4 regions of the Lysinibacillus sp. CD3-6 genome follow, and region 4 is predicted to be linked to each of the others. Evidence: predicted binding sites of a transcription regulator. Region 4 holds the regulator's gene; each other region holds the start of a gene.
What was found. Region 4 encodes LexA, which represses DNA repair genes until DNA is damaged. Its sites were predicted from a motif close to CGAACATATGTTCG; they were not measured.
Positions count from the first base shown of each region.

Region 1: FH508_RS17360 (ImmA/IrrE family metallo-endopeptidase) is a predicted target of LexA. The motif match lies at 3,656-3,669, and genes of this name have one in related genera.
Region 2: FH508_RS04195 (YolD-like family protein) is a predicted target of LexA. The motif match lies at 734-747, and genes of this name have one in related genera.
Region 3: parE (DNA topoisomerase IV subunit B) is a predicted target of LexA. The motif match lies at 5,007-5,020, and genes of this name have one in related genera.

Region 1 is NZ_CP085880.1:3,479,150-3,487,017, reverse strand. It holds gene FH508_RS17375 (BlaR1 family beta-lactam sensor/signal transducer) at 1-400, shown strand, start outside; gene blaI (penicillinase repressor BlaI) at 431-811, shown strand; gene FH508_RS17365 (SH3 domain-containing protein) at 1,113-2,603, shown strand; gene FH508_RS17360 (ImmA/IrrE family metallo-endopeptidase) at 3,136-3,639, opposite strand; gene FH508_RS23980 (helix-turn-helix domain-containing protein) at 3,750-4,148, opposite strand; gene FH508_RS17350 (helix-turn-helix transcriptional regulator) at 4,302-4,550, shown strand; gene FH508_RS17345 (ORF6N domain-containing protein) at 4,587-5,288, shown strand; gene FH508_RS17340 (helix-turn-helix domain-containing protein) at 5,364-6,122, shown strand; gene FH508_RS17335 (DnaA ATPase domain-containing protein) at 6,034-6,876, shown strand; gene FH508_RS17330 (hypothetical protein) at 6,995-7,222, shown strand; gene FH508_RS17325 (LuxR C-terminal-related transcriptional regulator) at 7,216-7,629, shown strand.
Region 2 is NZ_CP085880.1:901,582-909,449, forward strand. It holds gene FH508_RS04190 (peptidoglycan recognition protein family protein) at 1-648, shown strand, start outside; gene FH508_RS04195 (YolD-like family protein) at 764-1,036, shown strand; gene FH508_RS04200 (YolD-like family protein) at 1,055-1,393, shown strand; gene FH508_RS04205 (YhjD family protein) at 1,386-1,742, shown strand; gene FH508_RS04210 (hypothetical protein) at 1,762-2,382, opposite strand; gene FH508_RS04215 (hypothetical protein) at 3,076-3,234, shown strand; gene FH508_RS04220 (B12-binding domain-containing radical SAM protein) at 3,888-5,627, opposite strand; gene FH508_RS04225 (PAS domain-containing sensor histidine kinase) at 5,887-7,305, shown strand; gene FH508_RS04230 (MarR family winged helix-turn-helix transcriptional regulator) at 7,415-7,864, shown strand.
Region 3 is NZ_CP085880.1:2,340,342-2,348,209, forward strand. It holds gene FH508_RS11350 (GerAB/ArcD/ProY family transporter) at 1-287, opposite strand, end outside; gene FH508_RS11355 (hypothetical protein) at 317-547, opposite strand; gene FH508_RS11360 (Ger(x)C family spore germination protein) at 554-1,750, opposite strand; gene FH508_RS11365 (spore germination protein) at 1,785-3,332, opposite strand; gene FH508_RS11370 (HesB/YadR/YfhF family protein) at 3,475-3,765, opposite strand; gene plsY (glycerol-3-phosphate 1-O-acyltransferase PlsY) at 3,784-4,386, opposite strand; gene parE (DNA topoisomerase IV subunit B) at 5,040-7,016, shown strand; gene parC (DNA topoisomerase IV subunit A) at 7,013-7,868, shown strand, end outside.
Region 4 is NZ_CP085880.1:1,388,978-1,396,845, reverse strand. It holds gene FH508_RS06545 (GNAT family N-acetyltransferase) at 1-169, shown strand, start outside; gene FH508_RS06540 (YneB family resolvase-like protein) at 243-908, opposite strand; gene FH508_RS06535 (cell division suppressor protein YneA) at 905-1,219, opposite strand; gene lexA (transcriptional repressor LexA) at 1,395-2,012, shown strand; gene FH508_RS06525 (gamma-glutamyl-gamma-aminobutyrate hydrolase family protein) at 2,050-2,772, opposite strand; gene FH508_RS06520 (prepilin peptidase) at 2,785-3,537, opposite strand; gene FH508_RS06515 (potassium transporter) at 3,596-4,306, opposite strand; gene FH508_RS06510 (PilN domain-containing protein) at 4,303-4,896, opposite strand; gene pilM (type IV pilus biogenesis protein PilM) at 4,896-5,870, opposite strand; gene FH508_RS06500 (prepilin-type N-terminal cleavage/methylation domain-containing protein) at 5,991-6,452, opposite strand; gene FH508_RS06495 (type II secretion system F family protein) at 6,557-7,762, opposite strand; gene FH508_RS06490 (type IV pilus twitching motility protein PilT) at 7,759-7,868, opposite strand, start outside.

The DNA of each region.
Region 1 (7,868 bases), 2.1 Mb from region 4:
AAGCTATCTAGAACAGATGAACTATGGGAATAATGATCTATCAGGAGGCGCAAACTATTGGCTGGAATCCTCATTGAAAATTTCTCCAGTTGAACAGGTTCAATTAATTTCAGCGCTTTATACAAATCAGTTTGGATTCGAGGACAAAAATATCGAAATCGTTAAAGATTCCTTATCATTAGAGAGATACGATGGTTCGCGTCTTTCGGGCAAAACGGGTACTGGAAATGTGAATGGTAAGAATATAAACGGTTGGTTCATTGGATATGTAGAGAACAAGGACAATACTTATTTCTTTGCAACAAATATACAAAATGAAGATAAAAGTTATGGAAGTAAGGCTGCGGAAATCACGTTATCCATTTTGAGAGATAAAGGAATCTATAAAGGAAATATGTGAATGAGTTGAAGCATTTAGGAGGAGATAAGGTTGACAAGGGAAATCCCCAATATTTCAGAATCAGAATGGGAAGTAATGAATGTACTATGGCAAAAGGCTCCACAAACGGCCAACGACGTAATATTATCCTTGCAGGAGCAAACGGATTGGAAGCCGAAAACCGTACGCACTCTTTTGGATCGTCTCGTTCATAAAAATGTAATAGGTGTCAATAAAGATCATAGAGTCTATACTTTTTTTCCACTTTATTCGCAAGATGAATGTCAACGCGCCGAAGCACAGTCTTTTATTAAGCGAATTTATGGTGGAACGCTAAAGTCGATGCTAGTTCAGTTCATACAGGAAGATTCCTTATCGGAAGATGATATTAGTGAATTACGTTCCATTTTGAAAGAAAAGCCTAAAAAGTAACCAAAAGTATTAAAGTACTTCTCAGAGTTGTGAAAGTGCTATTGAAATCATTTAAGTTATTCCACAGGGCGATTATTAAGTTTATCAGTCTAATTCCTCGGTAAAAGTGCGGGGTATTAGACTTTTTTTATCTCTAAAAATAATTTTCTTATTGAAGAAGGCATCCCATCAATTATGTTAAGTAAAAGAAACATTGACTATTAACCTTTCTCAAATATTGGGATTATGATACCATATATTTGAATCTTTTAACTTTAAAAAATAGGAAAGGAAGTGTAATAATCCTCACATGAAGAAGATATTGAAACCATTGATTAGTGTTATTGCCATTGGTGCCTTCTCTCTATCAATAAACATAGATAAAAATGTATTAGCTAATAATCTTGCAAATACATGTAAGTATGATGCGGCATCGAAAGTAAACCCTGATTACTCCACAATGAACTGTTTGTTAACCGAAACTGCACTGAGTTATGATGTTCCTCCTGAAATTGTGAAGGCGATAGCGGAAGGTGAAAGTGGAAATTGGCGTCATTTTGATAAGAATGGTGAAGTGATTGTGACAGCTGATAATGGAATTGGCATTATGCAAATTACAAATCAAGCAGGCTACAATCAAGATAGACTAAAAAACGATATTGTCTATAATATTCAAGCTGGTGTAGAGACGCTAGATGCTATGTTTAAGCGAAAGGATTTACCTCGCATCAACGGTGGGGAAAGAGATGTACTGGAACATTGGTACTTCGCTATCATGGCATATAACGGTACTAAGCCAGTAAATAGTCCAATTGTGCAAGCAACTGGTGAAAGAAATACCAATGCCTATCAAGAAAGAATTCTTGGAATTATTAATAAAATGGAATTAATAGACTTAACAGAGCTGCCTTTTTCACGTGAACATTTTCAATATGACTCTAACAGCAAAGAGAATATGAAATTTTCAACGATGAACTATGATTTTGATTTACCATTAACAAAATCTAAGTATTATTTTAAAACAAATCAAAAAGTTAGTGCAATAACGAATGTAACATTTAGGACAAGATCTACTACGGATAGTCCTTCTTTGGGTACTTTACGTGAAGGTGAAATTGTTACCATTACGGGTCCTTTTGAATATGACAAAGTATCAACGAAGAAAAACCATTTTGTTTGGTATCCTGTGAAAAGAAGTGACGGGACACAGGGGTATGTAGCATCAAGTTATTTAAACGACTTAACGCCAACACCTCCAGTAACACCGCCAACAACGGGAAACGTTGATGTATCAAAGTTTGCTGATTACAATGCCAACCAATACTGGGCTGAGGATTTTAAGTGGGCAGTCAACATCGGTATCATCAGTGGGTACCCGAACGTGAAAAACCCATCAACAGGTAAGTACGAAAGCTTACTAAAACCGTACACGAACTTAACGGAAAACCAAATGTTATCGATCCTATTACGTTACTTCAAACCAACAGAACTAGCTTCAACGGTAGCTAAAACTTCATGGTACGGAGACGTAAATTACCAACTGGCTACAAAATACGCTCTACCAGTTCTAGGTGCAAACACTGCTTCTAAACAAGCCATTGCAGGTAAGGATATCACACGGGGTAACTTTGCTCGTATCTTAGCTTCAATGCATTATGGTAAGACTGTATCTCAGTCAGAAGCTATTAAATTTCTTCGTGATAATGGTTTAACAACTACTAAAACAAATGAAGAGTTTAAACCAGATGATTTTTTAGCAAGAGCGCACACAGTGGCATTCTTCCACCGTTACGAACAAATATTCAATAACTAAATTGCTAGTTTCAACTGCAAAGGTGACTATAAAAGTCATCTTTCTTTTTCTATGTTTAATAAATCCTTTCTTGACACTCCTTGAGCCTTTCATCACTAAATTCATTGACACAGATTACCTGATTGGACCTACAAAGTCCTTTTTTGAAACTACTGGAGTGATTTAGAAAGCATAACAAAAGGACTTGTGTGTAATTTTAAGCACAAGCCCACAGATTGTTGTATGATTTATTTCAACGTTTATCCTCAGAGGTTCTTCAACCCGAAATAGGTGCTGAGAGTAGTTTTACTATCTTCATATTAGGATGTTCACTAGCCTGAATGAATAAAGTTGCTGAAGTAGATCGTAAATCATGGAAACGTATCCGAGATAAATCAAGATTCCTTTCCATAAAGCAATCCCACCATGGACTTATTAAATCGGGGCAATAAGGTTTCCTAATTTTTAAAAAAAGAAAAATATATTCATCTCATTCTCAAGCTCTACTCCAGCATCTTCTACAATTAGTTTAAAATTTTTTCAATTAATCTTCTTAACGTACCTCACAATAATGACTCCCTTCGGTAAGTTTATGATCATCAAAATAATGATTATTAAGATAGTGATATAATCTTTTCTTCGCAAAATCGTAATCTACATTAAAGAACGCTTGAATTGTAATAATTGCTTTTTCCTCATTTACAGGTAGTTTAAGCTTATTTAGCATAAAAGTGGGTACACAGGCTTGGAGAGCAAAACTATTTGCTTTCCATTCTTGATACTCTCTAAAAAGTGGAATAGATTTTGCTTGATTACCAGAGTGTACCATGGCATGACACAATTCATGTCCGAAATCCTGCCACTGCCTTTGTTCAGACAATCTAGAATCAATAAAAATTACATTTCCTGTATTGGTAGAATCGTAAGGTAAAAAGTATAGTGTAAAACCAAGGCGTGAGGCGATTAATCCTGGATTTAGTTGTTTAGGTGTTGTTACATCAATACTTGTATATAATTCACGAATATAATCTTCCAGATGAGTATAAATAAAATTCATAATATCCCTCTTTTGTCAAACGTATGTTCTGTTTATGGTAACAAAAAAATTCACCAAAGAAAAGGCGAATTTTTATAATGTTTGGAAATGTTACAAATTATTGTGTTTTTTTACTTTTTGTTTTCTTGTTGACGTTTCAAAACTTCATAGAAAACTTCAAACTGTTCTAGCGCATCCAATAAATTTTCTGGCTGGTTTTTAAAAAATAAATCTTCTCTAGTTAAAAAGAAATCAATTACCTCTTTTTGATATGAACTTAGATTGTTGTATTCATTATCAGAGATGCCAGCTTGGGTATGTAAAGCTCCTTTATTATCTGTTCTTCCTAAAAGATAATCTATAGACACATTGTAGTAGTCCGCAATTTTTTCTAAAATTTCATAATCAGGATTTCTCTTACCTTGTTCATAAGCAGTATAAGCTGGTCTAGTAATGCCTAGAATGTCTGCTATATCTTGTTGTGTTTTGTTATTTGATTTTCGTAGATATTTCAAGCGTACACCTAGCATAAGTTCACCTCGCGTTTCTAAATATAATTATATGTAACAATTTGTTACTAATCCAATGAAAAATAAAAATGTAACGAAATGATACAATTATTGTTGACTAAGTAACGAAATGATACTATATTATAAATAATCTATATGAAAGGTGGTCAATAATTGGAAAATCGAACTTGGTTAAAGACAAGACGTTTAGAAAATAAACTGACTCATGATGAGGTCGCTAAAGCATCTGGAATTAAACGAGCATATTATACCATGATTGAACAAGGTAAACGCAGGCCTTCTGTACATGTTGCTAAATCTATTGCGGTAGTACTAGATTTTGATTGGGTTCTTTTTTTCGATGACGAAAGTCACGATTCGTTACAAAATAACTGTATAAAATGTATTTATGTAGCGATATGATACAACATACATTTTTATTAGGGAGGCTATATGGACATGAAATTATTACAAATTATCTTATATAAAAATCTTCGCGTACTAACGACAGTACAAATTGCCGAACGTTATGGAACAAACAGTGACCATATTTCTAAGAACTTTTCACAAAATAAAGATCGATTTAAGGAATATAAACACTATATCAAATTAGAGGGTGAGGAATTATTGTATTTCCGAAAAGCGCAGCAACAATTACACATTTCCAGTATAGCTAGAGTGTTATACCTATGGACTGAAAAAGGAGCTTGGCTTCATGCAAAATTTCTTAATACAGAGGAAGCTTGGGACGTCTACGAAATTTTAGTAGACGAATACTACACGGTTAATGAAGATGTAGTTCCGTTATCTAAAAATCAAGCACTTGTGACCGTCCTTCGTACAACAGCTGATTTAGTAGAAAATACTCAAGCAATTAAACAAGAACAGTATGAAATAAGAAAGGAACTTTCAATGATTAACGAAAAAGTGGATGAACAAATAACATTAACTTCTGGTGAACAACGCGCTGTACAAAAAGAAGTTGCCATAAAAGTTTATGAGATTGAAGTTAATACAACAATCCAATCGAAATTATTTCGAGAATTGCATCGTGAAATTAAGAATCGTTTTGCGGTAGCTAGTTATAAAGATATTCGTAGGCAAGATTTGCAAAATGTGCTTAATTACATTCGGTCTTGGGTTCCTCTAAAAATATCTTAGCTGTCGTTTGTGGGATGAACAAGGACATTAGAAAACAACAAGTATTGATTGTTATTTTTGGAGGAGGAAAGGGGCATGCGCGAAACACACAACCGAGGATTTAAGGGTGTTTGGATACCGAAAGAGATTTGGCTAGCCAACGACTTGGGCTGGTCAGAAAAACTCCTTCTTGTAGAAATCGAGAGCTTAGACGGTGAACAAGGGTGTTGGGCATCGAACGAATATTTAGCAACATTCTTTAGTCTTAGCAAAGGGCGAATATCAAAGTTAATTTCAAGTCTAAAAGATAAGGGCTATGTCACAGTTGACCTAATCTATAAACCTGGCACAAAAGTAATTGACCGACGTATTATCAAAACGACTAGAGGGTATGGTTGGAAACGACTAGGGGGTATGGTCGAAAGTGTTGATACCCTTATAGACGTAAACAGTCAGGAGAATAATACAGTTTTTAATAATACATTGAATAATAAAAGAGACAATTGCAGTCAGTCGTCTGGTTTCCACTTTAATCCAAATTATAATTTTATTAAACAACTATTCGAAAGCAATGTTCGTATCGCAACATTAACGGATTGCAACAATATTCATGAAGCACTAAAGCTTTATGATCCATTACTAATTCAAGAAGCAATATACGCTGGCACTCATAGTGCACAAAGCTTTATGTACATTCTTTCCATTTTAGATAACTGGCGTAAAGAACTTGGTGTAAAAACATATGCAGATTGGCAGGTGAAAATAGATGCAAAAATCGGGCGACAGAATGGCAGCAGTAATGGAGGAGCTACAAGCACGAAGCCAACTGTATTCGGAAACTACTGTAGCGATTGAAGAACCCAACTACAACTGTCCAAAGTGTAAAGATACTGGCAGTTACTTAATCCGTAAAAAGAATGGTTACTATATTCGAGGTGTGGAAGTTGAGCAAGATTATTATGTCGTCTGTGAATGCAGCAGGATACTCAAGATTAACAAACTTATTAAATCTAGCGCAATTACAAAAGCGTTTCAGAAAATGAGCCTTAAAAACTTCTCGACGGATAATGTTCATCCCAAAGTTGTTGAAATGAAAAGTAAGGCAAAACAGTATTACGCGGCCTTTGAAGAAATTAGAGGTTTCAGACAGAACAGCATCATGCTGATCGGACAACCTGGTTGTGGCAAGACACATTTATTAACCGCCATATCTAATTACCTGATGCATACAAAGCAAGTACCTGTTCTGTACTTTCCATACAAAGATGGTTTAAACAATATCGCAGCTAACAACTTTGAACGTAAAAACGAAATTATGGATCGGATGAAAGAAGTGGATGTACTGTTTATTGACGATTTATTTAAGCCAATTGGTGGGAAAGTTAATGTCAAGTCGTGGCAAACGGAAATCATCTTCGAAGTGGTCAACTCTCGCTATTTGAGCAACAAACCTTTATTAATATCTAGCGAATTGTCTCTTGATGACATGCTTTATATCGATGAAGCGTTAACTAGTCGACTGTTTGAAATGTCTCAAGATTTCATAGTTACTATTGAAAAAGACAAGAAAGCGAACTATCGATTGGGCAAGATATTTGAAAAAAGATAGAGAGACGCACATCTAAACGGAGGGGAAATGGATGACGAAACGACAAAGATATGGATATGAAACATTTAGGAACTGAGTATTAACTGTAAGTTATTAATGGGATATAGGAGGTAGCAGCTTGAATCCAATATTTTTAGGTTTTGGAGTAAAACCTTACGCAGTCATCATATGGCGCAATGGGGATGAGAATAAGTCGAAAACAATTTGCTTTGACGAGCGTGAATTACAAGTAGCATTAGCAATGCATGTTAATCCTAATGGCTTCTATCATCGATATGAGCCAAAAATTTACTACTCTGCACAGAGGGAAAATATGAATGCACTTAGGAGGGAAAATCTATGTTAAAAGAGAGAGCATTAGTTCTTACACCAGATGTTTTAGATTCAATGATTACAGACTACCACTGGATGGTTAACGCCATCAAAGAAATGCGAGCTGAAATGGTGATAGGGGCAAAGACAGCACAATATGGTATTGAGGCTTCATTACCAAAGGCGGCAGGCGGGATAGGTGACCCAATTATGCAAGAGGCAATTAGACGTTCGAAAAATAATAAACGTGTTGCAGATTACGAGAAAAAGATAATGGCGGTTCAGAAACTTCTAGAAAAGGTTACAGGCGAAAGGGAGGTGCAAGTCTTAAACTGGATGTTAGATGGAAAATCGAAGCGTTGGATAGCAAAGAAAATGGAAGTGAGTCACACACAAATTCAAAATATTAAAGAAAATATATTAATCAAAATGTTAGCTTAAATAGGATCCCTGATATATTGAGGAATTCTCAGACTGTAGACAAACTCGAAGTTTTTTTCCAATTTGTCTACAGTCTTTTTTATTTAAAATTAATTTAGATGATGACTACTGCCGTTGATTCCTGCTACGGACGGTCGCAATCGGCGAGCACATCGTACCCTCGCTAACGCGCGGTCTGTTGCATCTTACGTTCTGTGATGTTCCCACAGGTTACGATTGCTAGCAGTCTACTATACCTA
Region 2 (7,868 bases), 490 kb from region 4:
AGTAAGTATTCTATAAAATCGCCTTACACTATGACACCTCAGTATATTACAGTTCACAATACGGCAAATGATGCTTCTGCAGCTAATGAGATTAAATACATGATAACTAATGATAATCAGGTATCTTACCATATTGCAGTTGATGACAAAGAGGTTATTCAAGCAATCCCATATAATCGCAACGGCTGGCATTGTGGAGATGGTCAAGGTAACGGTAATCGCAAATCCATTGGTATCGAAATTTGTTACAGCAAAAGTGGCGGACCTCGTTACAGTGCTGCTGAGGAAAATGCAGTGCAGTATATAGCCTCGTTACTAAAACAATATGGATGGGGCATTGAACGAGTTAAAAAGCATCAAGACTGGAATGGAAAATACTGTCCGCATCGAATTTTAAATGAAAACAGATGGAATAGCTTCTTAAAACGAATCGAAGAGGCTATGAAACCAACAACTATTATCCAACAAAAGGAGGAACCAAAAGTGACTAACACACTAACATCAACTGCTAAAGAGGATTTGAAAGGATTGTTAAAAGAGACATATCAAAAAGGAATCTTAAAGGTGGACCATAGTGAAAAAGTTTGTTCAATGACAGATGGCGAAGCTTTAGGATTATTGATTTCAGTTGTAAAGCGCACTCTATAAACAGAGATACCAGGTACTCATATTTTTAATGGGAGCCTGGTATTTTTTTTATTGCCAAAAAGAGAACTAATGTTCTATAATAAAACAAACAAATGTTCTAATAAGGGGAGTTAATATGGCTGTTAAAACAAAAACACCAGCAAAAAAGAAAGAACCTAAACATTTAGATCGTGATGAATTCGATCTTGAAGAAATCGCATATACCTTAACAGAATCGATGCAAGAATATAAAGTTTATACATACACAATTTACAAACATGATGAGCTGTTAGAGGGTACAGTCGTAAAAATGGATGCAAACACTAAATTAATCCACATAAAAGACAGAAATATGGGCATCCATAAGATACATTTTCTAGATATTTTAAAAGTATCTGACGTTGATTAATTGTGGAGAGTGATTGTAATGATAAACGACCGCGGAAATATGAAATGGACATCATTGATGCTACCCGAACATTTAGTTAAGTTAAAGGAATGGAAAAAAGAGCAATTTTACGATAAAAAGCGCGAGTTGACTGAATGGGAACTTGATGAGATTGAGCAAACAATACAGCGAGCTTTCAAAATGAAAAAGCAAATTAAGCTCACACTTTGGAAAAGCCAAAAATTATATGATGAAATTGGAATGATTACGGGGACAAATATTTATAATAAGGAGTTACTTTTAGATACTGATTTATCAATCAAGCATATTACCTTTGATATGATACAAAATGCGTCACTGGTAGACGTTGATGATTAAGCCTGATGAGCGAAGAAATGTACATGAATTTATCCTTCTGGATATGGCTGTAAAATCGTTGCAGAATGATTACGATAAACTAGGAAATCTAAAAATGTCAGTGGTATATGTCAAAATAGTTGATGACCTATTGAAAGATTTAAGAAGTGATTATTTTAATAAAAAACGAATGTTAGCTAAACAAAAAATTGAGGTAGTGAAGTGGATCCATGTAGACGAATACTTTAGTGACGTTGTTTTGAAAACTCCTGGAGAAGATGTAATACTGAGGTATGCTAAGCAAGCTCTAAAATCACAAGTAGAAAAATTATTAATAGAACATTTAAAAAGTCACTCATGTGAAAAATAATGAGTGACTTTCTTCTATATTATTTGAAATCGTTATGCGTACCATAACTTGACGCAGCGTCTTTTATGTTTGATGCCTTAAAATTAGCAAAATCAATCTTATCTATATCGCTCTTTTTGAATAATGCAGTCATAGCAGATCCAATGCTGCTGTTGCCTGAAGCATCTTTAAAGTTTGCTTGCCAGTTAATATTAATATTGCCCATATCTTCAACATCTTTTAATACTTCAAGTAATTTCACTGTATTACGTTGTGCGTAGTCTAATGTGTTTTTCTTTGTAACAGCATCGTCAATCATCATTTTTAAATAATACATGTCGCCCATACTTTCAACAGTGATATTACGATCACTACCATCAGTCGTCTTTGTGCCAAATAAGTCAGTAGCTATTTTGGCAATACGTTTTTCAAGTGGCACGTTTGTATCATTTGCGGCCGCCATATCGATAGTAACCTCATTATCTTTCTCTTCTTTTTTGCCAGCTTCAGCAGAAGTTTCTTTTTTAGTTTCTGCTTTTGGAGCTTCCTCTTTTTGTGAAGATTCCTTTTCATCACCTTCAATTGCATTCCCAATAGCACCAATTACGATTACTACTAGAATTAAAATAAACCACCATTTTTTATAGAAGGGTTTCTTCATTATGTATAGTCTCCTTTTTGTATATTAGTACCAATAAATTATATCAATAATGGTAGGGGTTGTCAGTAAAGTGCGCATGAATTAGTTCCATGAGTTTCTACTATTATATAGGGAAAAATATTATAAATTGTCGACTATTGTCATTACAAGTGTGTTGACATAATGACAAGCCCTCATCTTGCCCCCTAACTTGCCCCCTATAGATAAGCTAAGTAAAGACAACAAAAAATCAAAAGTGAAATTATAGACGGATTATACTGTACAAATAAACCTAAAAACACATAAAGATACCACACTAATAAACGAGTGATTATCGGGTAATTATTCAGAAGTATGGGTCGAGAATGATTTAATGGGCATAAATGGTTGTGCCCCCGAGACTGTAGCTAAACTCGAAATTTTTCGAGCGTTTAGCTACAGTTTTTTTGCATTTAATTGTCGTAGATTTGTGCTGCGGGTCATATGGGCTTTCCTTAAATTTTCAAAATTGTTTGCGTGCCTGACACTGAAAAAATACACTGAAAAAATACTGAAGAAAAAGTTTAGTTGTTTTAGGGTGCGGGTACAACTTATTAAGAGTGGTTGAATACCACCACCTTGTATTAGAACTGAGGGGCATCTGAAATAGAATGTAGAAAAAGACAGATAACGGTGAACCCAGTTATGAAAAAGAAACAAAAGGAGAACTTAACTATGTCACTTACAAGCACAGCTAAACAAGAATTAAAGGACTTACTAAAAGAAACACACAAACGAGGAATTATGAAAAGAGATCATAGTGATCGAGTAAGCAGTATGACAGATAGCGAAGCATTAGGATTATTAATTTCTGTTGTAAAACGTACATTGTAAAATTTTACTAATAGAAATAACTACATGCTACAATGGGTTCTATGTACATTGCTATACTCTAAAGCAAGTAGATTAAGTACTTTACTGTAATATCGAAAAGGACGAGGCTTAATGACTTTCTACTATTATATTGTATTTAATATTTAATATGTAAACAGATGTAAGCAATTGTAAAGTAGTGGATTTATGAAGTATGTGGTTTTGCTCAATGGAAAACAAAGAGATGCGAAACTATATTTCGGTTTATTCGCTAGGCTTTTTTAGGATGTTTAATTGTTTTTTTATGCAATTTACAAGATTAAATTTGCCTTTGAAAGTCGTTCAGACTAAGCATTTAATAGCGAAAAAGTAAATTTGTCGAAAATATATCTAAAAATTTAGAAAATTTAACAAAATATTTCCTGAATAAAAATAGTGCATAATAGGTAAAAAGTACTTGTTGTGAATAACTAGATTTTAAGTAATTTGTTCTAATGGTTTTTATTGTCATTGTGAGTCCGTTACTAGCGCTAAAAGTTAGTTTTAGTAGGCAGAATTTATAATTGATTCGTAATGCGAAGGATATGGAATGAATTAAAAAATGGAATTATTTTAGTTTCAAATTAAAAAAAACGCTACTCCTTGAAATATTTCAAGTGAATAGCGCTTTTTTATTAAACAGAAGGGATTGTTGCAAAATACGGTTCTTGGCCGTGTCGGAAGTAGGTTAAAAGATAGCCGTTTTTTTGTACAATTTTGCCATTTGCAAATTTTTGATAATCTAAATTATGCGGAATGATAAGGGTATGCTTGAATAATTCCTTTTCAGTTAAATTCAAGTTAGCAAATTCTTCGCCTGCAATGGTAGGATTTTCACGTAGAGCAGAGTAAAGTGCTTTTTGCTGCACTTCGGTTGGGCGATCTTTCCACCATAATTTCCGTGGTTGGAATTGCTGTGCCTTTAAATAATCAAGCTGCATTAAGCTTTGGATAACTTGTAAATTAGCACTTTCCACTGTTTCTAAAAACTCTAGTAAACGGCGGAACAAATCTTCAAGCTGGTGACCAATACGTGACCATCCCTTTGTTTCCCAATAAGTTCCGAAGTTTTGGAAGAAATCAAATGGTGTATCAAATACTTCTGTTACTAAATATTCGATTGTATGATCCATTCGGTGAGCATTCCAATATTTTTCGAGTACATCTTCCGCATGTTTAATACGGACAATATCATCAAAGTTTAAGACATTATTCGAAAAAATTTCATATGGAGCTAAGTCCACATACGTATAGCCAAACTTTTCAGCCTCCAAACGTAGACCTGTACCACGCAATAGCTTTAAAAAGCCTAACTGTAATTCCTCAGGGCGCATAGCAAAAACATCATTAAATGTTTGTCTGAAGCTACTATAATCCTCTTCTGGTAGGCCAGCAATTAAATCTAAATGTTGATCGATCTTGCCGCCATTTTTGACCATTGTTACTGTACGCGTTAATTTTTCGAAGTTTTGACGTCGTTGTACTAGTGTGTTTGTTAAATCATTTGTAGATTGTACACCAATTTCAAAGCGGAAAAGCCCTTTTGGTGCATTATCATTTAGAAATTGAATGACTTCGGGACGCATTATATCTGCTGTTATTTCAAACTGGAAGACTACACCTGGCTGATGTTCATCTATTAAAAATTGGAACATTTCCATTGCATAGCTACGGCTAATATTAAATGTACGATCGACAAATTTAATAGTTCGAGCACCATTATTCATTAAATAACGAATATCTTCTTTTATACTTTCTCTATTGAAATAGCGTACGCCCACTTCAATAGAAGATAAGCAAAATTGACAGCTAAAAGGACAGCCTCTGCTTGTCTCAATGTATTGAATTCGCTTGCTTAGATGTGGTAGATCTTCTTCAAAGCGGAATGGGCTCGGCAATTCACGTAAGTCAATTTTAGGTGCTTGCGCGTGAATTCGAACTTTACCGTCCTCTAAGTAACAAATGCCTGGAACATCTTCTAAAGGTATTTCTCCATGCAAATGGTGTAGTAACTGCTTAAATGAAGTTTCTCCTTCGCCCATGACAATAAAATCAACTTCTTCGATACGACGTAACCAATGATGGACATCGTAAGATACTTCAGGTCCGCCTAGCAAAATTTTAACATTTGGACAAACCGTTTTTAACATTTTAATAACGTGTATTGTTTCTTCAATATTCCAAATATAGCAACTGAAACCTACGATATCGGGGTTTTTTTGAAATAAATCTGATACAATATTAAATGCAGGGTCTTTAATTGTGTATTCTGCAATGACAGGATTGTATTCAGGTAAAGCAGCACTTTTTAAATAACGCAATGCTAAATTTGTGTGGATATATTTTGCGTTTAAAGTAGTTAAAATAGTATTCATGCATTAATCTTCCTTTCACTTTCTAATTGTAACAGTCAAGTAGCTGACAAACAATATAATCCTTTAGACCTATTTATTTTGTGAACGGTTCGTGAAATAATTTTAAATACTTAAATTCACTAAATTTTGTAATAATAGAATCGTACAGTCATAAAGTATAGTAAAGGCTCAAAATTCGAATGAGAGGTTTTTTACTCTTTTGAAAGGTTCGGTGAGAAAGTTGAAGCAAAATGATATAAATCAATGTTTTGGAAATCTTATGAAAAGTACTTCGTCACCAACACTTATTCTAAATAAATCAGGGAAAATTTTGAATTGTAATGAGGCAGCTATTAAACTTTTTGATCTTAATTCATCATTTAAAGGTTATATAACAATGGACGAGCCATCCAATATTAAGTGGGCTAAGTTCGTTAAGGAGCTACAAAGTGAGTTAAGATCAGAAGAAATATTTAATATTCGTAAAAATAACAACGATCTAGAAATGATGTCCTTTAAATGTTTCTATGATCCAAACACAGAAGAAATAGTCGCACAGCTATCAACTATCAATAATGACAGAGCGATTGAATTATATGTTAGCAAGGAACAGGAACGTTCACAATCCTTCAGTGCATATGATCATTTACCCTATGCTGTTATTGTGAGTGATGCGAGTGGGATTATTCTTGGTTTAAACAAATATGCAGAAATGTATTTAAAAATAGAAAAATCGCAGCTTCTTCATAAAGCGCATCAACATATATTTGACTCATTTACAATGAAGAATGGACAAATTACAACATATTTATCCAAATTGATGGGTGAAAAACATGCCAATATTCATGTCGTAGATGAAACCCAAGTAAGCAGAACTTGCTATTACGAAATCTCAAGTGTTTTCGATGAATATAATAATATTATCGTTACGGTTATTAATGATGAAACTGAGAAAAAGCAGTTGCAGCATAAAGTGGAGCATCAAGAAGCATTAAATGTAGTTGGACAAATGGCTGCAAGTATTGCACACGAGATTCGTAATCCCTTAACGTCTTTAAAGGGCTTTACGGAACTTTTAAAGCTGAATGCAGATGAGGAATCGCGCATGTATTTATCTGTCATCGATAGTGAGCTACAACGGATGGAGCAAATTTTGTCAGAATTGTTAGTTTTGTCGAAGCCGACAAGCATGAAGATCGAATTAATCGAATTAGATCAAATTGTAAAACAAGTAATCGAATTTATGTTACCAGATGCTTTGATGAAGAAAATTATGATTCAATATATTCCTACTGCTACAGAAGTGTATATTGGAGGCAATGAAAATCGTCTAAAGCAAGTATTTATGAACCTTATAAAAAATGCGATGGAAGCGATGCATAATGGCGGTACAATTACGGTAGAAATGAATGTTATTGACTGTACGATTGTAGAATTAATGATTAAAGATGAAGGCAGTGGTATGGATAGTAAAACAATCCAAAACCTATTCCAACCTTTTTACACGACGAAATCATCAGGGACAGGACTAGGCCTTGCATTCGTGAAAAAGGTCATCGAAGAGCATGAAGGTATAATAGGCGTACAAAGTGAAGTACAGAAGGGGACATGCTTCCATATGCAGTTTCCAGTTTACACATTCAATCAATTGGACTCGTTAGATGTTTCTGCGAAGGATTCTGCGTATTTAGTAACCTAAATACAGTGAAAATTATTTCAATAGTGCGCTATTATTGATTGCTTTTGACAATGCTTTTCAAAAGTCGCTATAATGACATGTATAAAGAGCGAATTGAGAGGACTAGGTTATGACGTCAGAAGAAGATTTAAAGCAAACTTTAAAATTATATATTGTATTATCCCGTGCCCATAAAGCAATTAATGAGATGACAAATCATTTTTTTCAAGAGAATGGTCTGAATCCTACTGAATTTGCGGTTTTAGAACTCCTTTACCATAAAGGGAGACAACCATTACAGCAAATCGGTAATAAAATTTTACTTGCCAGTGGGTCTATTACGTATGTAATTGATAAGCTTGAAAAAAGAGGCTATCTTTTACGAGTTTCCTGTCCATCAGACCGTCGCGTTACCTATGCAGAAATTACAGCGGATGGTGAAGCGTTTATGGGCGAATTATTTCCAAAGCATGAACAACATCTACATGAATTGATGAGTGCTTTATCAGTCGAGGAAAAAGATCAAGCAATAGGCTTATTAAAAAAATTAGGACTATCGATTAAAGACTTGTCTTATTAAAAAG
Region 3 (7,868 bases), 950 kb from region 4:
GACAGAAAGGTTAAAGATAAAAAACCTAGTGATGCCAAAGGACCGAGAAACTTGCCTAATATTTTGCCATTTGCCTCGACGAACGAATTGCTAGGAGTTTGATTTGCTAAAGTTATATAGAGCTTTACTAATAATAAGCTTAACAGTACACCAATTGTCGCACCAATCCACGCATCCTGATGAAGCGCCTTTGTAATGCTTGCTGGCACAATTAATATGGCTGTACCAATTGAATAAAGAAGGGTAATGACTGTAAATTGTTGCGAGCTAATTATTTGTTTTTCCATCGTACACTACCCTTTCTTTTCATTTATTATTATATAAGCGAAAGCAAAAACTCCCTAAGTGGTGTGAAAATATAGGTTATAAAATCTAATGGGCTCGGAATATTCTTTTTTATGCCAATGGCGATGTTTATTATTGCTCCTATACTTAAGATAATTGAAAAAACGAGTATCGTTTTTTTTTCGCCTTTTTTATTCAAAGGAGGAATAACAATATAGGCAATAGCCACTGACGCAAGCAAGATAATAAATGTTGAAAACATCGACGATTACTCCTTTGATTTGTACAATAATGAATTTTGGATTGTTCCTAATCCTTGAGTATTGACAGTTACATCAATGTCGACTGTAATCTCTGGATAAATGGTAGACCATTCTTTTTGCATTTCTTTCCACTTTTTCGGATTTTCGCGACGGAGTGCTTCGCCAAAGCCTAAAATATCAAGCTTATAACTTTTTTGAATAATATTTAGTGTTTTTTCTGTTTGTTCTTTTATTTGATCTTCTGTCAACTTATCTATATATTCAATGGTTTTATTTTGGGTTAAATTAATGGCACAATTCACTTCACCTATATTTTGCGTGACATTTATTTTGATGGAAATTTTAGGAGTACCCTTTTCGAAAATCCCTTTAATTTTTGCTTTCGATTGTGTAATCTCTGTCGTTAAGTCTCCCTTGTCAGGGCATGCAAGTACAACTACCGTACTTTCAATTTTATTGTTAAGGAAATTGAAGTAAATGCTTTCTTCTTCTGATAGGAGTCCTAACAATTTATCTTCTTTAAAAACAGCTATGCCAGAATATTTTAAAATGACAGGTGTTTTAATTCTTTCTACATTCGTTTGATCTATTCCTAATTTTGGATCTCCCTCTATTTCAACAGCGGATAAAACAGCACTTTTTTCTTTACTACTAAGCGTATTAAGTAATTCGTCTGTATTAACTGTTAATGTTGACCCCCAAGATTTTTCAGAAACCTTAATTGAATTTAATAGTTTATTGGCTGGCATCTTTTCAATCGGGGTTAAAACGTTGAGTACTTCTTTGGCTGTTGTTTGATAAGACATAACGACATCAAAATCGTTTCGAAATTCATGATCTCTAGCAATAAAATCTAAAGGCTCATTTAAACCTTCTTCAGCTAATTTTTGTCCAATAACGACAATTTGTAGATGAGAAAAATATGGTTTCCTTGGTGTTAAGGTCGTCATTCTTCTAATTGCTTCAAATACACTTTTTCCTTTAGCATGATAGGTTACTACAGGTGATCTTCCACTAGATGGTTGTTTAGAAGATATTTCACTCGGATCAACGACTTGAATAGAAATTTCATATTCATCGTCTATTTTATCTATGCCAAGAGCAACGACAATTGCTAACTCATTTAACTCCCGTTTACTCCAGCAGCCACTTAATAATAAAGTGAGGATTAGCAATAACAAAATCATCTTTATTTTTGACATGGTGTATTCCTCGTTTACACATTAATGTTTATGTTTATGTTCTTTTTTTAACCTCTTGATATTGTTGTTCTCTAACATCATTTTTTTGACTGAGGAGCCTTGGTCTCGTAAGTAAATTTCTACGTGGGAACAGGACCATCGCATCTTTTTGATCTTTGATAATCATTGGCCCAAATGGACTCATATAAGGAATACCAAAAGAGCGTAAACTACATAAGTGTAGAATAATCATCATAACCCCAAACATAACGCCAAATAAACCAAACATCGCAGCTAAAATCATTAATGGGAAGCGTAAGACACGAATCGTGTTTGATAAGCCATAAGAAGGAAACAGAAAGCTACAAATAGCCGTTAATGCAACGATAATGACCATCACAGCGGAAACGATACCTGCTTCTACAGCCGCTTGACCAATTACTAAGGTCCCTACAATGGAGACGGCTGGACCAATTGTCCTTGGCATTCGTAGACCTGCTTCACGCAATATTTCAAAAGCAATTTCCATAATTAATGCTTCAACTACAGCGGGGAAGGGAACGCCTTCTCTTTGTGAAGCAATGCTTATAAGCATGCCTGTAGGTAGCATTTCTTGATGAAAGGTTGTAATGGCTACATAAAGGGAAGGCATAACTAATGCAAGAGTAATACCGAAAAAACGTAAAAGTCGGATGAGCGAGCTTATAATCCAATTTTGATAATAATCTTCTGCTGCTTGTAAAAAGGACGTAAATACTACAGGGACGGTAAGTACAAGGGGCGTGCCATCCACAAGTATGGCAACTTTACCCTCTAACAACTCTGCTGCAATCACATCTGGGCGCTCCGTATTGTAAACCATCGGGAACAACGAGAATTTAGAGTCCTGAATAAAATCCTCCAAATAACCAGTTTCTAATACGCCATCAATGACAATATTATCTAAACGGTCTAACACCTCTTGGACAACCTTATCGTTGGCTATCCCGTTTATATACATAATGGCTACGTCTGTTTGTGTTACATCACCAATAATTCGGGATTTTATCCAAAGGTCAGGGCTTTTAATTTTACGACGGATAAGAGCCGTATTCGTACGCAATGTTTCAGTAAATGATTCTCGTGGACCTCTAATCACGGATTCTGTTTGTGGCTCTGTGATGGCCCTATCTTTTGCACTTTTAGTGTCTGTCGTAATTGCAACCGACTGTCCCTCTAACATAATGACTGTTTCGCCATTTAGTATGGAGGAATAAAATGCGGTAAAATCCAAAACAACCTTGACATCACCAACTGCCAAGCATTGTTTTTTTATATAGTCGATGTTGTTGTCTATTTTGTTTTCAGGATCAGTGTCGATTTCAAGCATTAAATTTTCTAATATAAAATCTGTAATCACCGTTTTATCAGATAGACCATCAATGTGAATGAGCGCAATTGATTGATTATCTAATTTTTCAAGTATCACTTCGCGAATAATTACATCGTTACTATTTCCGAGCGCTTCTTTAATCGTATAAATGTTTTCTGAAAGAGAAGTGTGCAGTAAATTCGTTGTGGGGTTTTGCTGTTGGGAGGTATTGTTGTTTTCTGAAACGGGCATTATGATTCCTCCTCATAGATTGACTAGTTAGAGGATGGTCAATTTTACGAAGAGCTAAACCAATTCGTACAAACTAAAGATTGTTTACTACACAAAATGAAAAACAGTAATTCCTTTCAGTTAAATGAAAGGAATCACTGTTCTATTTTAAATAGTCATATTTTAATTCGTAAAGCTGTTTGTCAACGTCAATGTGTAAGTTATAATCGTTAAAAAACCATAAATCTTTCTCATCGATATAGTAGATTACACCATCAATTACTGTTTGAACACCTATTTCAAGAGGTTCTTCGCGAGTCATTCCAAGAGAAAATCCTTCATGAAATGGGCTTGAACCACCATATCTTGCATAAAAGCGAATGGTATCGCCTGTTACGACTTCCATTTCATTTTTAAACCATTGAAGAGCTTCATCTGTCAGTGCGATATTCATGTGCGAACTCCTTTCAAGTTAAAGCCATTTTACTTTTGGTTCAGTACCATTTTTAATGCGCGTAATATTAGCTCGGTGACGATAAACAATAAAGATAAATAAAAATGCTACTAATATCACCAATGCAAAATCGCCTGTCACAAAATAATAAATAATCGAATAAATTAAAGCTACAAGTGCTGCAATCATCGATGTTAGGCTAACAATTTTCGTAAGCTTTAACGTTACGATAAATGCAATGAATAGTAAAATGAATAGTGGCCAAGAATAGCCTAGTAGGACGCCAGCTGATGTGGCAACAGCTTTTCCGCCACGGAAACTTGCAAAAATAGGGAACATATGACCAATAACTGCAACAAGACCTAAAATCAATCCATGGATTGTGACATCAGAGAAGATTGGTAGTGTCACTAATAACACAGCAGCAGTTCCCTTTAAAATATCCATGATTGTTACAACTAAACCTGCTTTTTTTCCTAATATACGGAAAGTATTGGTAGCTCCCAAATTGCCACTACCATGCTCGCGAATATCTGTTTTGTAAAATATTTTGCCAATCCATAACCCTGAAGGTATAGAGCCGATGAGATAGGCACATAAAATAATAAGTCCGTTTAACATAGATGGACTCCTTTCATCCAAATAATAACACTTGGTACTAATAGTTTGTAACAAGTATTTTACACTTTTTCTTTTTAATCTACAATGATATGAAGGAGATTTCATCATGAGCCTTGAATTCAATACAAAAGGAAACTAATTACCATGATTTCAAAAGTCACAAGCTTATAATAGCTTATGTTAGGTTGTTCGACACTATTATCGTTACAATACCTAAGCTCTTTCTTAAAATATAGGTAAAATGGCAATTTTGTCAATCACACATTCCTTTGGTAGAATAGAAGTCTATCTTTAATTTCTATGTGAAGCTATAAAAAATCATCATTCAACAGATAACGCCTAGCAATCCTTTTTTTGGAAAGCTGAGTGTAAGACATTAAGTTGGCGTTTATTGCTGACTGAATGAAGATAGCACCTATGACGCTGTTGTGGATTTTGTAGAGTGGTTAGTGCCGTAAACTTTAGGTAGTGGTAGTTATTTATATCCGAAAACGGACTTACACTGATCGTTTAACAAAATTCATAGAAGGCAAGACGCCATAGCGTAAACAAAAAAATATATATAACTGTCACTAGCTATTGACAGGAAATGCTATTATTATTAGGATGAGAACGTAATCAGAACATGCGTTTGTTTTTTGGAGGGGAATCTTTTGGCGAATAAACAGTCACCAAGCGTCTATAATGATGACGCCATTCAAGTATTAGAAGGATTAGAAGCGGTTCGAAAGCGACCCGGCATGTATATCGGTTCCACAGACGGCAGAGGACTTCATCACCTTGTATATGAAATCGTAGATAATGCGGTGGATGAAGCACTAGCTGGCTTTGGTTCTCATATCATTGTCACGATTCATAAAGATCAGAGCTTAAGCGTTCGAGATTTTGGACGAGGTATGCCAACAGGTATGCATAAAATGGGTAAGCCTACCCCTGAAATTATTTTCACTGTATTACATGCAGGAGGTAAATTTGGACAAGGCGGCTATAAAACAAGTGGTGGCTTACACGGTGTCGGTTCTTCAGTTGTTAATGCTTTATCGACGTTTTTAGAAGTAACAATTCATCGTGATGGTAAAAAGTATAAACAACGTTTTGAAAATGGCGGACACCCTGTAACAACGCTTGAAGAAATTGGTCAGACAAAACAAACAGGAACACTTGTGCATTTCCTACCAGATGACACGATTTTTTCAGTTACGAAATTCAATTATGATACGCTTGCAGAACGTTTACGTGAATCTGCATTTTTATTAAAAGGATTAAAAATTGAGTTAATCGATCAACGCGAGGAAGGCAAAGGTGATGTTTTCTTTTATGAAAACGGCATTGAAGCTTTCGTTGCGTATTTGAATGAGGAAAAAGATGTTCTTCACCCTGTAAAATATGTAGAAGGTGAACAAGATGATATCGAGGTTGAATTTGCCTTCCAATTTAACGATGGCTATTCAGAGACGATTTTATCGTTTGTTAACAACGTCCGTACACGTGATGGTGGCACACATGAAACAGGAGCAAAATCTGCCTTAACGCGAGTGTTCAACGAATATGCACGTAAGATTGGTCTTTTGAAAGATAAAGATAAAAACTTGGAAGGGACAGATATACGTGAAGGTTTAGCGGCAATTATTTCTGTTCGAATTCCTGAGCATTTATTACAATTTGAAGGTCAAACGAAAGGTAAGCTTGGTACGAGTGAGGCTCGTTCTGCGGTCGATAGCGTTGTTTCTGAGCAGATTTTATATGTATTAGAAGAGAACGCTGAGCTATCAGCTTCCCTTGTTCGAAAAGCGATTCGTGCACAACAAGTTCGTGAAGCGGCGCGTAAAGCGCGAGAGGATGCTCGTAACGGCAAGAAAAACAAAAAAGGTAGTACGATTCTTTCAGGAAAGCTAACACCTGCGCAATCTCGTAATGCTGCAAAAAATGAACTATATCTGGTCGAAGGTGACTCTGCGGGTGGTTCAGCAAAACAAGGGCGAGATCGTACATTCCAAGCGATTTTACCGTTACGAGGTAAAGTCATCAATACAGAAAAAGCGAAGCTCCAAGATATTATGAAAAACGAGGAGATTTCAACGATTATACATGCTATTGGTGCGGGTGTAGGAGCCGATTTCTCAGTCGAAGATTCGGCTTACGATAAAGTTGTCATTATGACCGATGCGGATACAGATGGTGCACATATTCAAGTGCTACTATTAACGTTCTTCTACCGTTATATGCGCCCATTAATTGAGGCAGGTAAAGTATTTATCGCATTACCACCGCTTTATAAAGTATCCAGAGGTACTGGTAAAAAAGAAGTTATTGAGTATGCTTGGACCGAAAACGATTTACAAAGTGCCATTAAAAAGGTCGGAAAAGGCTATATGCTGCAACGCTATAAAGGTCTTGGTGAGATGAATGCTGACCAGCTGTGGGATACAACGATGAACCCTGACACACGTACGTTAATCCGTGTAACAATTGAAGATGGAGCACGTGCAGAGCGTCGTGTAACGACGTTAATGGGCGATAAGGTAGAACCACGCCGTAAATGGATCGAAGCAAATGTAAACTTCGGTATGGAGGATGATTCAAATATTTTAGATAATGAATTCATCCAACAAGAGGAGGACCAAGCATGAGTAGTACGGAAAAGTTTCAAGATTTACCTTTAGAAGAAGTAATGGGTGACCGTTTTGGTCGCTATAGTAAATATATAATTCAAGACCGAGCGTTGCCAGATGCACGTGACGGTCTTAAACCTGTACAGCGCCGTATTTTATTTGCAATGTATACGGAAGGGAATACCAATGATAAACCTTTCCGTAAGTCAGCAAAAACGGTCGGGAATGTTATCGGTAACTACCATCCACATGGTGATAGTTCAGTATATGAAGCAATGGTGCGCATGAGTCAGGATTGGAAGGCTCGCCATATGTTAATTGAAATGCATGGTAACAACGGCTCTGTTGATGGTGACCCACCTGCTGCGATGCGTTATACAGAAGCAAGATTGTCAGCAATTGCTGCTGAGATGTTACGTGATATTGGGAAAAAAACGGTAGAGTTTGTACCGAACTTTGATGATCAGGATATGGAGCCAACTGTATTACCGTCTCGCTTCCCAAATTTGCTTGTAAATGGCTCAACAGGGATTTCTGCTGGGTATGCAACGGATATTCCCCCTCACGCGCTTAATGAGGTGTTAGATGCGGTTTTAATGCGTTTAGAGCAACCAAATTCAACTGTAGATGAGCTTATGACGGTTATTAAAGGTCCTGACTTCCCAACAGGAGGTATTATCCAAGGGGTAGATGGCATTAAAAAAGCTTATGAAACAGGGCGTGGCAAAATTATTGTCCGTGCACAAGCAACCATTGAACCGTTAAAAGGCGGGAAAGAACAAATCGTTATTACGGAATTACCGTATGATGTTAATAAGGCAAATCTTGTTAAGAAAATTGATGAACAACGTGTAGATAAACGATTGGAAG
Region 4 (7,868 bases):
GCTTCATAGAATTATTGCAACTTGCCAGCCCGAAAATATTGCCTCCTACCGTGTGATGGAGAAAATCGGTATGCGCCGTGAAGGATACTTTAAAAAATGTATTCCGTATGGTGACGATTGGTGGGATGAATACTATTACGCTATTTTACAAGATGAATGGCTAGCTTAAATGGAAAATTAATTCATACTATCTATCTTATTCAGGAGCGTTTTTACCCATAAAAAAAGACTAGCAGTGCAAATTAATTGCCCGCTAACCTTTCTTGATATTCTTGATATCGCCTATGTACGGTTGCTTTACTTACATCGAAGCCAAGACCTCTAAGTGTCGTAGCAATTTCCTCATAAGTAAAGCCCCGATTGCGAAGCTTCACAATTTCTTCTATCGGCACTTCCTTACGCTCCTGACCATTCGGATTGCCGCGATTGGAAAGGTTGTTTTCAGGACGATAGCCATTTTCTACTGCACGGCGCATGCCACGACGAATTTTCGCATTATGGATTTTACGTTGATATTCCTCAACAATCGCTAAAATTTCGAGCAACATCGTATCCATCTCATTTAATTGTACTGGCCCTGCATCACGCATGGAAAAAACATCTGTTTCAGTTTTTTGCAATAAATGAAGGACAGCCATTCGTGCATTACCACGCCCTAAACGTGTTTCATCCTGCACAAATAATGCATCTATTTCTTTTTCTTTAATAAAATCGAGCATTTCAAGCAATCCTTCGCGCTCAACATCATACCCACTATGCTTATCCAAAAAAACATTTTTCACATCGTAGCTTTGTTCTTTAGCATACCGCAGTAATTCCTCTTGTTGTCGCTCCAATGAAGAACTTTGTGTCTCTTTTTCGGTACTCACACGGCAGTAAATAACTGCCGTTTTTTGTTTATTCATCATCTTTCACTTCTCGCAATTTCAATTGAATTGGTGGGTATCTTATTGTCACCCACTACTGGGATAACGAGTGATTTTCCTGCAACTATTTTCACGCTATGTAATTCGTTCTCGGCTTTCACAAGTTTTATCCAGTCATCCGTACCCATTTTACCACGGTATTGCTCTGCTAACGACCATAAGCTATCGCCATGTTCAATATTAATTTCAGTGTAAGTAATGTCTCCAGGATCAGTTATCACAAGATAACCTGCAAAAAGTAAAAATGCGCCTAATAAAATTGAAATATGTGTATTTTTTTTAAACCAATTCATTCATCATAACCCCTTTTTAGAATGTTTGTTCGGAATGTATGTTCTTATGATAAAGCGAACAGACGTTTTTGTCAAACACTTTTCGAACCTATGTTTGCATAAGTGTTCGCATTCTGCTATACTATTTAGTAAGAAGATAGTAAGAAGAATGATATAAAAAAAGAGGTGAGCAATCATGAAAAAAGTTTCGAAAAGACAAGAGGATATACTAGCATTTATCAAAGAAGAAGTACGTGCAAAAGGTTATCCGCCATCTGTACGTGAAATTGGTGAGGCAGTTGGACTTGCATCAAGTTCAACGGTTCATGGACATTTAGCTCGTTTAGAACAAAAGGGCTTTATTCGACGAGACCCTACTAAGCCACGTGCCATTGAAATTTTAGAGCCAGAAGATTCGATTCAAAAGCAAAGCGTCATCCACGTACCGCTTGTTGGTAAAGTGACAGCTGGATCACCGATTACAGCCATCGAAAATATCGACGAATATTTCCCTTTACCTGATATTTACGGTACTAGTGAAGATCAGCTATTTATGTTAGAAATTATGGGTGAATCGATGATCGAGGCTGGCATTTTCGATGGAGATTTAGTCATCGTTAAACAAAAAGCAACAGCTGATAACGGTGATATTGTTGTCGCAATGACAGAAGAGGATGAGGCAACCGTTAAACGCTTCTTTAAGGAAAGAAATCATTTCCGCTTACAACCAGAAAACGCTACAATGGAACCAATAATTGTAGACCAAGTTTCGATTTTAGGACAAGTTGTCGGCTTATATCGCCGTGTACATTAAGGCATTCTCATACTTAGCAAACAAAAAAGAGAAGCACTCACGCTTCTCTTTTATATTTTAAGCTCTCACTAGTGAAGGCGGCAAAAAGCTTCTGTGCAGCTAAATCGCCTACAATTGCTTGTTCTTCAGGATGCCACTGTACTGCTAAACAAAACGGGTATTCTTCATGAACGAACGCTTCGATTAGACCATCGCTCGATTTTGCTGCAACGATTAGCTTTTCTGCTAATACATTTACAGCTTGATGATGAAAAGAATTCACAGCAATTTTTTCTTCCTCGATAATTGATTGTAACAACGTATCAGGTGTTATCTGCACATAATGTGTTGCTACACCGCGAGCTGCTTGTTGCGTATGTTTTAACAGCTTACTACTATGATATTCGCTATCAATATCTTGGTACAAAGTTCCACCTAGCGCAACATTAAGTATTTGCATGCCACGGCAAATCCCTAAAATCGGCATTTTCCTCGTAAAGGCTGCATGAATTAAAGCAAGCTCGACCTTGTCACGTTCTGGATGTATTTGTCCGAGCTTCGGTAATGGCTCAGCGCCAAATTCAAATGGATGAACATCATGCCCACCAGATAATAATAAGCCATCTGTTAGCGATAAAATTTGTGCTACATCCTCCTCTACCCCAAGTGGAATAATAAGCGGAATGCCACCAGCTTCAATAACACTTTTGCTATAGGCTACATTCAATCTTGACGATAAATCATCCTCTGCAAATGCTGTAATACCAATAATCGGTTTCATCCATATCCCCCCTTACCATAATCCTACATACCAATCAATAATGACATCCCCATAGAAATACACGATAACTGCCGCTAAAGCAATGGATGGTCCAAATGGAATCGGCGTTTTCCGCCCTTGTTGTCGTACTTTAAGCACGAAGATGCTGACAATCATACCAATTACCGCTGCTACAAATAATGTCAATAATGTATTTATTGTACCAAGTACAAGTCCAAGTAAAAAGAATAATTTAATATCGCCACCACCCATACCACCGCGTGATACAACAGCAATACAATATAATATGCCAAAGCCAACAACGGCACCTACGATACTATCCCACCATGGTGTTACAGGCGATAACACTCGCCCTATAGCTAATAAAGGTAAAAAAAACAAAAGCACTTTATCAGGAATAAGCATATACGCTATATCCGAAACAACAAGGATTACTAATAATGAAATGAATACTATCGCTACGAAAAACTCCTCACTAAAGCCCAGTTGCCAATATGAAAAGGCAAATAATACGCCTGTGAGCAACTCCATTAGCGGATAAATCCAGGAAATTTTTTGCCCACAACTCCGACATTTACCTGCTAAAAAAACATAAGACAAAACGGGCACTAAATCAATTGCGGTTAGTTGTCTTTGACAGCTTGTACAATGCGATGGCGGCTTAACAATTGACTCCTTTAGCGGCACACGTAAGCCTACAACATTAAAAAATGATCCAAAAACTAGTCCAAATACGAATACTAGTATTGTATAAGCCATTTCCATTTTTATTGCCTCCTAAACTAACATAGCGCCCATACGTTGGAGTATGCGCGCCATTACATCATTGTTCACCCTCATAATAGAAGGTTGTTACCTGAACGGTAGCTTTAATGGATGAATCTGCATCCTCCTCAAATACAACCTCTTCCCCAGTTAAGGTAATATCCAATGTGTCGATCTTCATCACACGTTCAATTTTTTCAATTTCCTTTAAAAATTCAAGCATTGTCTTCGTATCAATAGCGATGACATCAATACTAAATGTCACTAGCTTCAACTCTGCTGGTAATGATTCTTTAGCAATAGTAGAGGTTGGTAGTACATTGTCCCCTTCTTCACTATCTGCTTGCTCGCTATTTTCAGTAGGTTGTTGTGCTGTGACCGCTTGCTCCTCATTTGCTGGCGAGTTTGGGTCAATAATCGAAGAGTCCATCACGAGGGAATCATAATTATTAAATTCTACAGCTTCAACCCGTGTTCCTGTTACTGCTTCTATTTCTTCGATATTTCGGATGACTCCTTCAATGGCACGGGTTTGAGGTACCTTTTTACGCAAAGATAGCACACTTGCCCCATGTGATGGCTGTACCGTATCTAATGCCGTAATTTGCTCCTGGATTGTTGCAATTTCTTGTTGCAGTGCACGAACGTCTCGATCCTTCGCCTCTACCTCTTCCAATTTAGGTGTTAATAGATAGTAATAGAGTGCAAATAACAGTGCTGCGACTAATGCGGTAAGCAGAAGAATCGCTGAGTTTTTGCTGCTTGTCATGATTCTCTACCTCCAGCCAAATAAATAAAATCAATTGCCAACGTGATGGTTACCGAATAACGCGGTATTTCCTGATATTTATCTTTCGAATTACTTTCGTTTTGCTCTCCAATCGATAACTCAAAATTTTCAATTGTTCCAACTTGAATATCCGTGAAATAAGGGCTTACGTTTAGTTTATCAAGATAGTTTGAAATAGCTGACATCGTTTCAAAATCTGCGGTAATTTCTATATTTGTTTCACCAAATTTATAATTACGTAAATATGTCTGCTCTGGTAACAACGCTTGCGTCTCATCAATTAATGGTGTCACAGGATAAGAGACATGATGAACAAATTGCACCGATTGCTCAAGCGAGCCTGCGTTCATATTTCGTAAACCATCTAATTCGATTTGTAGCTGCTCTTGCTGTGACGTCAACTCTATTTCCTGTGCATTTAATGTCGCTACCTCGCCTCTCGCCTGAAAGTATTGAATTATCATGAATGCTAAAACGATACTAACGAGTACAATAATGACTATATATAACAGTATTGGGGCTGATTTCTGTTTTTCTAAATTCGGTAAGAGGTTTATTTCAGGTACCATCAGTGCACCTCCTTCAAAGCCAGCCCTATGAGACTCGCAAACTTCTCTGAAAATTGAGGGAATGATTTTTGCACCATGTCATCATTTAACACAGTAATTGGCATCGTAAAATTATTACTTAAAAACTCAGTAATCGTAGGCAATAAAGGATTATCGCCTAAAAGGAAAATATCATCTACACTTTTCTCACCTTTATGTAACGAGAATTTAAAAAAGTTCATAATACGATCAATTTCAAGAATTTGATCCGTTAGTGTTAATTGATAATTGTCTTGATCATCGATTAAATGAAATGAGTAGCTAAACTCTTCCTGTTCTTTTGGTTGCCATTTTGCTAAGTTTGTCTCAAACGATTGATAGCGTAAAAACTCTAGTTGCCCGTACGAATAAATGCTAATCGACAATTCGTTTATCGACCAATCGGCTATTAAATAAGTTCTGTCCATTTCAAGTAAATTCATATGCTCTAATAGACGAATATTACACAATGCTCGAATATCGGCAGCTTGCGGTTCTAGCGAAACATCGAGCAACAAGCCAATCGTTTTATTTACTTCTTCTGATGGAGCCGCAAATAACATCGCTTGTCCATCATTCGGTGTTGGATCATACACATCTATAAGGGGCTCGTGAAATGGTAAATGAATCGTTTGCCCAAGCTCCATTTCCGCGTAGCTTTTCAACTCTTTTGACTCCACATCATGCGGATGCTCAAAGCTTTTTAGCAACACAGAAGTATCAGGCACAAAAATACGCGCATTTTGCTTTTTGCCTGCCCATTTAGCAACATGCGTTTTCATCATTTCAAACAATGCGATTTCATCATTAATGATGGAACCTTCGACTATTCCTTGCGCCAATGGCAACTCATAGCCCTTCCACTGCGATGGATCAGCACCTTTTGCCACAAGCGCACGCAAAACATAATCCTTTATTTCAATCGACACATGCGAATTTTTTTTCTTTTTAAACATGTGAAAAGATGCCTCCTTTTGACTGCATGAAGTGTCTAAACAATTAACCATCCATTTCCCAACCAGAAGCGCGGTATTGGCTACGCTTCTGAGTGAGTTGGGAGGGTTAGAAATATATAATTAAGGTGTAGTTGTAGTTGTATGTGTTATTGTTACGTCTTTACCTTCAGGCTTTCCATCATGGTCATTTATATCTTTTAATGTTGCCTTTGTAACTGTAATAGTAATTGAACCATTAGTTCCTGCTGCATCCACAGTGTTTCCACCAGCAGCATATGTTACTGTAGCACTAGTTAATTTACCCTCTGATTCTAAATAACCGTCTTTTTTTAATGTCTCAAGATCAACAGATGGTTTTTTATCATCAGCTGGATTATCAGTAAAATAAATATTTGCCGCATTCATTACATTAACTACATCTGACTTTAATGCTTTTCCACGACTGTTATCAATAATGCTACCAATAGCAGGAATCGCAATGGCTGCAACAATCGCTAAAATCACGATTACAGCTAGTAACTCGATAAGTGTTAAACCTTTTTGGTTTTTTAATAGTTTTTTGTTCAGTAATTTTTTGAACATCGATGTGTTCCTCCTTTAATAATTCAATATAATTAGTGCGAAAACACGTACACCCGTAACGACCTAGCTTTTTTCTCCATCACCTCCTTTAAATCATCAATTGTTTACATACTTTCATAGAGTGCGAACATCGGTAGGAAGATTGCTGCTACAATTACACCAACTACCCCTGCTAAAACGAGAATCATTAATGGTTCGATTAACGATTTTAAAGTATCGACCGAGCGATCGACTTCGTCCTCATAAAAATCAGCTATTTTTTCTAACATGTAATCGAGGGAACCTGTTGTTTCACCGATCGATGTCATTTGTGTTACTAAAGGTGGAAATAGCCAGCTTTTTTCTAATGGCTCTGATAATGTACCACCCTTTTCGAGATTTTCCCGCGCCTCCAAAACAACCTTCCCTACTACTGGGTTGCCTACAACTTTTTCAACAATCGTGAGTGCATGTAATATCGGCACAGCACTACTGAACAAAGATGATAATGTTCTCGTCATCCGAGCAATGACATTTTTTTGCATTAGTACACCAAAGACAGGGATTCGTAGTGCCACATAATTCACATTGTAATGAAAGAGCTTATTATGGTTATAGAAATACCTAAAGAGAAAGACTGCTAACAATAAAATACCAATCACTATATACCAAAATTCAACTAACCAATCTGACACGCTAACGACAATTACCGTTAATAATGGCATTTCTAAATCCATATCCTCAAAAGTTGCCATAAATGTGGGAACGATAAAAATCATTAAAAACATGCCTACTGCGATTGTTAGCACCGACAAAATAGCTGGATATGTTAATGCTGATTGCACTTTTTTCTTTATTTTAAATTGCTTTTCTAACGTTCCTGCTAGTCGCTCTAAAGTATCATCAACATTTCCCGTCGCCTCTCCAGAACGCATCATATTGACGAACATTACTGGGAAAACTTTTGGATGTTTGGCCGCAGCATCTGAAAATGAAGTACCGCTTCGAATGTCCTCTTCAACTTGCTCCAAAGCCTTTTTTAGCGGCTTACTTTTCGTTTGCACACCTAAAATATGTGTCGCTTCAACGATTGACACCCCAGCACGGATAAGCGTTGCATATTGACGACAATAAATAACGAAATCTTGATGTTTCACTTTGCCGCCGAAATTTAATTCTTTATGCAAAAGACTTTTTGACTCTTCTAGTTCTCGTGCATTAATACCTTGCGCACGTAATTTTTCGAGTGCTGCCTTTTTATTGATTGCATCAATAATTCCCTTTTTCTGTGTACCAGTTTTAGTACGTCCGCTATAGCGAAAAACGGTCACTGATACTCACCCGCATTCATATATGGTCTTGCATCCTCCAGTGAAATTTTCCCCATGGCAATTAACTGCTGCATCGAGGACTCCAATGTATGCATGCCGAGCGCAC